Regions from separate parts of the Brevibacillus choshinensis genome, predicted to be linked through region 2. Evidence: predicted binding sites of a transcription regulator. Region 2 holds the regulator's gene; the other holds the start of a gene.
The links. Region 2 encodes Rex, which represses fermentation and respiration genes when NADH is low (regulators of the CRP and FNR family bind a similar motif). Its sites were predicted from a motif close to TTGTGAAATATTTCACAA; they were not measured.

Region 1 (4,897 bases), 590 kb from region 2:
GCCCCCGGGAACGACGGTCATTGATGATGATACCAAGGAAGTGATCGCCGACTTGGTGGAGCACGGTCAGCAGGCTGTCATCGCAAAAGGAGGACGCGGCGGAAGAGGAAACATGCGCTTTGCCAATGCATCCAACCCAGCTCCGCACATCTCCGAAAATGGAGAGCCTGGACAGGAGCGCTACATTCTGATGGAGCTGAAGCTGATTGCCGATGTAGGGCTGGTAGGCTATCCGAGCGTAGGGAAATCAACCCTTCTCTCCAGTGTGAGTGCTGCCAAGCCGAAAATTGCGCCGTATCACTTTACAACCATTACACCGAATCTCGGTGTCGTGGCGGTGGGGGAAGACAGCTTCGTCATGGCGGACTTGCCGGGATTGATCGAAGGAGCTCATGAAGGAGTCGGACTGGGACACCAGTTTTTGCGTCACGTCGAGCGCACACGTCTGATCGTGCACGTGATTGACATGGCGGGTGTGGATGGACGAGATCCGTACGAGGATTACCTGCAAATCAACCGCGAGCTCAAGCTGTACAACTTGAAGCTGGAGGAACGCCCGCAAATCGTGGTGGCCAACAAAATGGACGTACCGGAAGCGCATGAGAATCTGGCGCGCTTCAAAGAAAAAGTGCCAGGCGTCACCGTCTACGAAATATCTGCTGCGACCCGAGAAGGCGTGCAGGAATTGATGTACGCCATTTCCGATCTGCTCGCGACCATTCCGGACAAGCCAGCTGTGGAAGAAGTGGCAGAAGTGGAAGAGCGTGTCGTGTTCAAAGCAGAAAAAGAACCGGATCCATTTGAGATTACGCGCGACAACGAAGTGTTCGTGATCAGCGGCGACAAGATTGAAAAGCTGGTGCGCATGACCAACCTGAACAGCTACGATGCGGCACAGCGATTTGCCAAGATCATGCGCAGCATGGGAGTGGACGAAGCCCTTCGCAGACACGGCGCCCGTGATGGCGACACTGTTCGCATCGGTAAGCTTGAGTTTGATTTCGTGGAGTGACTTTAGACCATGACTGACGTTCCATCTCTTACTCCTTTTTTGACGGATAAACGGCTCCAGCGTGGCGCTGTATTGCCCATGATGATCTCCAAGCAAGTGAAGACTCCCGTTCAAGTGATGGTGGAACATGTCAAAAGTGGATACCTTGTCGTTTCCACCGAGGTAAAGGCAGAGACACGGACCGAACTGATTGGCTCGACCGTTCGCATCAGATGGGAGACGGAATCGGCGATCAACACCATTGATCTGGAAGTGGTCCAGGAGCAGATGCTGTGGCCGATCAAGCTATTGGGACTGATCCCGATCGCAATCGGCGTAGAGATTGCATCAAGTGCGAAGCGGGGCATTCTTCCTCCTGATACGATGATCAAAGTGCCCTATAAAGTGATGGGGGCACGTCCGATCGAAGAAAAGGGAGAGGCTGTCCTGCTCAAATTTTCGCCTACCCGGCTCATGCTCGGCACAGAGGGCTACGTTTCAAAAGGCGACTTTCTGCATCTGTCCTTTGTGATTCCTCATCAAAATGTTGAGGTCGTTGGGATGGCCAAAGTCGTCGAAAAGACCTTCCAAGACACACAGGCTGTCTTGGAATTGATATTCACGGATATTCACGACAAGCATCATCAACAGATCAAGGATTACTATAAAAAGCTGTCGACTGCCGCTTCTTCCTGAGAAGCGGTTTTTTTCCTTTGCTGTTCACACGAAGAAGGTATATAGTATAGGCATAGAGCTCTTTATCGTGCCTGTTCCAATGTGGAGATTTTGAGAACGATGATCCTGGATCAACTTGTGAAAAATTGCACGTTGATGTTTCCATCCGTTTGCATACTGCACTTTGTGAAAAATATAACAAATAGGTTAGACTATCGGATACAGGGTGAATATCGGCCGTCACTCGGATGAACAGGCAACGAGAAAATCAGGCCTCTATTCCAATGCAAAGGAGGACGTTTTCCTATGTCACAAACAACCACGCAACAAGCTGAAGCAGCAAACACAGCGACTTTGGCACCCGAGCAAATGGATGTGCTCGATCAGTTGATGAAACCGGAAATTCAAGAATCGTTAACTGTATTGGTGGCAAATCTGCCCAAGCTGGCAGAAATGACAACCATCTTGACCAAGACGTACGATCTGGTCCAAACAGTAGCAAATGATCATGTCCTGATTGAAGACCTCAAGGGCGGAATGGAAGAGTTCGTAAAACCGATCCAAGATAAAGCCAAAGGAATCGCACAAGCTGCAATCGAAGCCAACGATCGTTCGCATGTTGAAACGTCGACTATTGGTTTGTTTGGCATGCTCAAAATGCTGAAGGATCCGCAAGTGCAAAAAACCTTGCGTTTCGCTCAAGCATTCCTGGAAGTTTTGGCTGAGCGCCAGCAAGATAAACGCTAATCACACATAACGAACGACAAGGACGGGAGGACCAACGCATGGCGAAGCATATTTTGATTTTGGGCGGCGGTTACGGCGGACTCTTGAGCGCACTGACTGCCCGTAAATACATGACAGCTGAAGAAGCTGTAATCACGGTTGTAAACCGTTTTCCTTCTCACCAAATCATCACCGAACTGCACCGTTTGGCAGTAGGGAACCTGTCTGAACAAAACGTAGCTCTTCCTCTGGAAAGACTGCTGCGTGGAAAAGACATCAACCTCGTCATCGACACCGTAGAAAAAATTGGCCTGGATTCCCAGCGCGTTACATTGGCTAGCGGCGAGTCCATCAAATACGATGCGCTGGTCGTTGCACTGGGCAGCGAAACCGCATTCTTCGGTATCCCAGGGCTGCAGGAGCACAGCTTCACGCTGAAATCCGTGAATGAAGCAAACCGTCTCCGCGCACACATCGAAGAGCGCATTGTAGCTTACAAAGCAAGCAAAAACAAAGCAGATGCTACTTTTGTCGTTGGCGGCGGCGGTCTGACTGGTATCGAATTGGTCGGGGAATTTGCTGACATGCTGCCAAACCTGTGCCACAAGCACGGGGTAGATTTCGCAGATGTTTCGATGTACTGCGTAGAAGCAGGCCCTTCCATTTTGGCTGGTTTTGCTCCTGAACTGGTTGAGCGTGCGAAAACAAGCCTGGAAAAACGCGGTGTAACCTTCCTGACAGGCGTGCCTGTAACCGAAATGAAGGAGACCACTGTATTCCTGAAGGATGGCAACACCATCGAGACCAAAACCATGGTTTGGACAGGTGGGGTACAAGGAAACCACGTAGTAGCTGAATCCGGTATCGAAGTGAACCGTGGACGCGCGACGGTGACCGAGTTCCTGCAATCCACTTCCCACCCGGAAGTGTTCCTCGCAGGTGACAGCGCAGTGGTGATGGGCCCAGAAGGTCGTCCATACCCTCCAACTGCTCAGCTGGCATGGCAAATGGGCGAAGTGGTTGGTTACAATCTCTTTGCTCATTTCAACGGCTCCAAAATGGAAACCTTCGTACCTGTATTCTCCGGTACACTGGGCAGCCTGGGACGCAAAGATGCGATCGGTACCATCGGTGCCAGCCAAATCAAGCTGAAAGGCACGCCTGCATCCTTGATGAAAGAAGCAAGTAACATTCGTTACCTGTCTCACATCAACGGACTGTCTTCTTTGGCTTATTAATTCAATCATAGGAAAACCCGGGATATCATTCCCGGGTTTTTTGCGTTCATCCGTTTCCGCTCGGGTCCTCCACGACATGTGGAGATTGCGCCATTTTTTTCCCTCTGGTCTCAGCGCCGAATTGGTCTAGGTCGCTTGGTTTTCCTGGAGGGTGGTTGTTGCGGCGTTCGGACTTATCGCTTTTTCCTCTTCCAGCCATGTGATCGTCACCTCCTGTGGTGAATCGTTTCTAGTCTTTACGTAGTGGGACAATGTCATGTAAGCACAAGTGAACTGAATATGTTCCATGAAAAAATTTGGTGAACAAGGATTGTCACGGTAAAGCGAAAAGGTTATAATGTCCTCTATGAAGAAACAACTGTTTTTCTCAGGAGGACACAACGGATGAAACGGGAAGAAAAGTTTTACTTGATTCGATCCGACATCCTGCCCGAATCAATCGTGAAGACGATTGAAGCCAAAAAAATGCTGGAGTCCGGCGAAGTGGATACGGTGAATGAAGCGGTCGATCGAGTGGGGTTGAGCAGAAGTGCTTTTTATAAATACAAAGATGGCATTTTTCCATTCAACTCCATGATGAGTGAAACCATCATGACAATCACCTTTGCCCTGGAGCATACGTCCGGTTATCTTTCCAGAGTACTGATGTATATGGCAGAGCAGGGCGGAAACGTGTTGACCATCAATCAAACCATTCCGTTGCAAGGAATCGCTTCGATCTCCATGTCAGTCGATATGGCGCATACGAAAGTATCCAGTACGGAATTTTTAGATGGCTTGCAGCAAATACCCGGCGTGCGCAGAGCGATGATCGTGGGTCGGGGCTAGAGGGAGAATAGGGTAGGAGGAGATTACATGGAGAAGCAAATCATCAAGCTGGGGTTAATGGGATTCGGAACAGTGGGTACGGGTGTCGTCCGCCTTGTCCAGGCACATCAGGAAGACCTGCAAAAACAGACCGGCCTTGGCATTGAAATTACCAAAATCCTCGTTCAGGATGCCGAGAAGTCTCGCAACATCGGATCGATGGAAGGCAAGCTGACTACGGATCCGGCTGAGCTGCTGGAAGATCCGGAGATTGAAGTGATCGTGGAAGTCATCGGGGGCATTCATCCAGCGAAGGATTTCATTCTGGGTGCATTGGAGCGGGGCAAGCATGTCGTCACCGCCAATAAAGATCTGATGGCCTTGCATGGTGCGGAAATCTTGAATAAAGCTCAGGAAAAAGGCTGTGACGTGTTCTACGAAGCGAGCGTAGCCGGGGGGA
Region 2 (4,897 bases):
TACAAGCAGCAATGCGGCGATTACCCCCGCGATTAATCTTACAGCCACAGTTCAATAACTCCTTTTTCTTCATGAGGTTACAGGCGGAATCGCAGTTCGTCGCGCTTCTCCCCTGTACCCGTCTTCATTTGCAACTCCATATCCATCTGCCGGATGTCCCCCGTGGCAGGCTCATACCAAAGCTGATACGTCACCCCTATTCCCTTGGCCAACTCTGGCGTCAGCTCCTCGATGGAAAAAGAAGGGCCTAGCCAAAGGGCGAGCAAGGACGTGACTTCGCTCGCAGGCATAGACAGCCGAAATCCCCTCCAGCCTTGACCGCTCGGGTCTTGTACAGGCTGAGGACTCACGGAATGCAGGACGCTTTTAATCAAGTTCGCATGCTCATGCGGAGTGTATAGCGCGTACGGCAGAGAGGTATGTTGCTGCGTTTGCCCGTCTATTACTACGTTTACTTTCTGTTCGGCGTTACGGGATATTTCCAATCTGTGTCCTGCGATTTCACCGGACAACTCAAAGCTCTCATTCTGATATTTGCCATTCAAAGCTTGATTCTGCATATAAACGACGAATGTCCGCTCTTGTTCTTTTGTTAGCTGGTCCAAAAGTTCAGGCAGTGTAACCGAAGGAATTCCTGCATTTGATCCATGCTCCATGACTCGTCCCCCTCTCATGTCGCCCTGTGTCCCCATTGACCCTAAAGCGATGCCAATGAAGAATAGACTGAGAAAGATGGGAACGAGCCACCAAAGCAGCTTGGGCCGGACATACATGTCCACATCCCCCTGTCCCGGTTTTTGTCTAAGCCTATGCTATACGGGAAGGTTTTAGAACGGGACGGAAATGTTGCTAATCATAGCATGGCTCTGTGCGGTCATACTACATGTACACCCCGAGGAGGTGAGCGCGTGAAGAGCTCTGGGCAAACGACATCTCCTGACGTTCTAGGGTTTTTGTTACAGGAATACCGCGTCTCCTGGGCATCCTTGTCTTCACCACTGCGTAACTCGTCACACACACCCACCCTTCATTTTCGTCATCATCCCCTGACCGAGTTGTGGCGAAAATGAACACGGCATGTTGATGTTGTTGTACCCAATTTCCCCTACCTACACCTTACTCTTTTTACTCCTGTCCACACCTGACAGGAGCCTTTTACCGTTTCAATGTCTGGAACACGCGGTTTGCTTCAAAAATCGCGCGCTCCTCATCGATGGTGAGCAGCTTATGATTGCGCATCAAGTACTTGCCCGCTACGATCGTGTCTTTTACATCGCGGCCATTCGCAGCGTACACCACATGCGAGATCGGCTCATGCGCGGGATGAAAATGCGCCTGATGGCTATCCAAAACGACGAGGTCAGCTTTTTTGCCCACTTCGATCGTCCCGAGGGTATCTGCTTGGAACACGCCTTCTGCACCGTAGCGCGTCGCCATACGCAGCGCTTCCTCCGCGGGTACAGCCACCGGATCGTTGTTTACGCCTTTATGCAGGATTGCGGCCAGCTTCAATTCTTCAAACAGGTTCAAGTTGTTGTTGCTTGCCGAGCTGTCCGTACCGAGTGATACGCTTACGCCTTTCGCCAGCATTTTCGGCACCGGTGCCACTCCGCTGGCCAGCTTCAGGTTGCTTACGACGTTATGGGAGACTTTCACTTGGTATTTTGCCAAAATGTCAATCTCTTCATCCGTCAAATGCACAGCATGCGCCACCAGCGTAGGACGGTTGAACATCCCCAGCTTTTCCAAATGAGCTACAGGGCGCAGACCGTAATCCCGTTCGTTTTGGCCCACTTCCCAAGCTGTTTCCGACATGTGAATGTGCAAAGGCAGGGAAAGCTCGTCTGCCTTTTCGATGATTTGCGTGATAAACTGCGGATCGCACGTATAAGGAGCATGCGGAGCCATCATGACCGTGATTCGGCCATCAGCCTGATTGTGCCATTCCTTGGCAAATGCAGTCGCATCCTTCAGCTTCGCTTGTCGTTCTTCCTCCGAGCACAGACCGATCATCCCGCGGCACAGACGTGCGCGCATTCCTGCTGCATCAACCGCCTTGGCCACCTCATCCATGTGATCGTACATGTCCACAAATGTAGTGGTACCTGTCCGAATCATCTCGATCAGGGAAAGCTGTGTGCCCCATTTCACGTGATTCGCGGTAAACTGGGCTTCCAGCGGCCACATTTTGTCCTCCAGCCATTGCTGCAAAGGCAAATCATCCGCATAACCGCGCAAGAGTGACATCCCGGCATGTCCGTGTGTATTGATCAGACCTGGAAGGAGATAATCCCCTTTTTGGTCAATCACTTCGTCGTAGCCTGCTTCGGAAAGATCCTCAGGGGTTGGGCCCACATACGTAATGGTGTCCCCTTCAAAAGCGACAGCTCCATCGTGAATGACTTCGTTGCTGTCGTTTACGGTAATCACAGTGGCATGGATCAGGATCGTTTTCTTCATGAATACACTCCGTTCTTTTACGTTAAGTAATAAGCCAAGCTCTGCAGATTGGATGTCACATCTGCGTAATGGATTCGGACATCTTTGCCGGCACGAATCGTGGTCGGTGCGAAGTTCAGTATCCCTTTAATACCCGCTTCAGTCAACTGATCACATACGGATTGCGCTGCTGGTGCGGGAACCGTGATGATCGCCAGCTTGATCTGCAAGTCGGCGATGGTCTCTGCCAGCTCTTCCAAAGGCTGGATCGGTATCCCTGCAACCTGTTTTCCCAGCTTTCCGGGATCACAGTCAAAAATAGCCGCAATCCGCATGTTATCCTTCAAATAAGCGTTGTAATTACTGATCGCATGCCCCAAGTGCCCGGCGCCAACCAGTACGACCCGAATTTCGTCGGTGAGTTTGAGAATCTGGCGAATTTTCTCCACCAGGTAATTGACATCGTAGCCAATCCCTTTTTTGCCAAAATCCCCGAACGTGGCTAGGTCTTTTCGAATTTGTGCCGGGTTGACGTCCAAATTTTTGCCCATCTGCCCCGAGGAGACAGTAGCCACTCCCACTTGCTGCAAATAGCTGAGGTAGCGCAGATAAATCGGCAAACGGCGGACGACCGCTTCCGAAATCTTTTCGTGTTTGGCCACGTTCGGTCTCCTCCTTATTTCTTTTGCTTCAATATCCGATAGTCTTTTCCATTTGACAAAATCGTGATGCTTCCATCGTGGCTCGTCATGTACGTTTCGGCCCACGATTCGCCGAGTCGCTCCAGCACTTCGGAATGACTCTCCCTTCGATCATCCCGCAGCTTGCCCGTTTGGATAATAGCCACCTGCGGATCTACCTGCGTCAGAAAAGGCTGGGAAGAGCCTTGATTGCTTCCTTGGTCCCCCACCTGCAGCACTTCTGCATTCAACTGATCGGCGTGGCGTTCCAGCAGGCGCTCTTCCGCTTTTTCATTGATCCCGCTGGTAAACAAAAAACGCAGTTTGCCATGCTGTAATCGAAAGACGAGGGAATTGTTTTGCGGCGATAAAAAAAGGGGTTCTTCAGGCAGCAAAACCTGCATGCTCACTTCGTCCCCCAGCTTCCATTCCCCTTGGTTTGCGACGGCAATCCGCTTCTGGGAAGGACGGAGAGGAATGGCACGCATGATCGTCTGCTCCATCAGCTTGGGTACGACCACTGTGTCCACCAAAAATTGCGAAGTCAGCTGGGCATAGCCTCCAGCGTACTCCGGCTGATCGTTTGTGATCACGACAAAGTCCAGCCTCGTCAATTTTCGTTCAGACAATCGTTCAAACAAAACGGGCCAATCCTCTGCGCTTCCCGTATCGATCAGCATCGTCTTGCCACCGGGTAAGCGGACTAACGTGCTTTCGCCATGTGGAAGTGCAAAATAAGTCATGACAAGTCCGAGAAAGTCTTGCTCGCTCTCACTGGCATAAGGATCCTCCACCTTCACGGCAGTCTGTGACCGGTGATCGAGTGAGTAAGCCAAGAGAAAGGCAGCACAAATCCCCAGCAGTAACCATTGCCATTTTGTTTTCCATCCCATCTATTTTATCACCTAAATCCGTGGGAGACTATTGCTTTCATTTTATGAGTCAAGCAGGGACGGCATACCGAGGAATGCCTCGATCCGCTCGCGCAATTCCGGCCACGGACCACTCTCTACGCGGTAAGGCGGCAGCGATTGCAGGAAGGAACGCCCGTATCTGGATTCCACGACCCGTGTGTCAAACACGATGACAACCCCGCGATCGAGATGATGGCGGATCAACCTCCCGACCCCTTGCTTGAACAAGATGACGGCCTGCGGCAATGCCATCGACATGAAAGCATTTTTCCCCTCCGTCTTGAGCAGCTCAGCACGTCCTTGGTAAACAGGATGATTGGGAGGGGTAAACGGCAACCGCACGATCACCAGAGAGCTCAAGGCTTCCCCGGGGATGTCCACTCCTTCCCAAAAGCTGCTGGTACCGAGCAGCACGCTTCTCTCGATGGTTTGAAACAACCCTACCAGCTTGCTTCGGTTGTTGCTGTCGATGCCGTGTCCCAGAAGGGTATACGACTCATCGGAATTCGCAAAGCGTTCCTTCATAGCCTGATAAACGAGGCGCAGCATCGAATGCGATGTGAACAGGATCAATGTCCTGCCTTTGGAAGCCGTCACGACATCGATGCAGCCTTGCACCACTGCTTCCAGATACGTATGCTCGTTTTCCTTTCCTGGGGCCGGGAAATCTGCAGGAATCAGCAGCAGCCCTTGCTCTTCGTAGGCAAACGGAGACGGCAGAGACAAGGTACGGACGCGCGATGGCGGCAATTCCTCCAATCCGAAGCGGCTCATGACGTAGGAAAAGCTGTTTTTCACCGTCAACGTGGCGGAAGTGAGGATCAGACTCTGCTTTTGGGCAAAGAGCGGTTCAGACAAGGAATC

Region 1: a site for Rex is predicted at 1,851-1,868, ahead of JNE38_RS09945 (helical membrane plugin domain-containing protein). Genes of this name have one in related genera too.

The regions. Positions count from the first base shown of each region.
Region 1 covers NZ_CP069127.1:1,942,630-1,947,526, forward strand. Annotated here, with positions in the region: gene obgE (GTPase ObgE) at 1-1,012, shown strand, start outside; gene JNE38_RS09940 (PilZ domain-containing protein) at 1,022-1,687, shown strand; gene JNE38_RS09945 (helical membrane plugin domain-containing protein) at 1,973-2,413, shown strand; gene JNE38_RS09950 (NAD(P)/FAD-dependent oxidoreductase) at 2,452-3,630, shown strand; gene JNE38_RS09955 (hypothetical protein) at 3,677-3,829, opposite strand; gene JNE38_RS09960 (ACT domain-containing protein) at 4,015-4,458, shown strand; gene JNE38_RS09965 (homoserine dehydrogenase) at 4,486-4,897, shown strand, end outside.
Region 2 covers NZ_CP069127.1:2,528,233-2,533,129, reverse strand. Annotated here, with positions in the region: gene JNE38_RS12990 (cell wall elongation regulator TseB-like domain-containing protein) at 1-48, opposite strand, end outside; gene JNE38_RS12985 (hypothetical protein) at 78-773, opposite strand; gene JNE38_RS12980 (amidohydrolase) at 1,156-2,460, opposite strand; gene JNE38_RS12975 (redox-sensing transcriptional repressor Rex) at 2,478-3,101, opposite strand; gene JNE38_RS12970 (ComEC/Rec2 family competence protein) at 3,116-4,012, opposite strand; gene dinG (ATP-dependent DNA helicase DinG) at 4,055-4,897, opposite strand, start outside.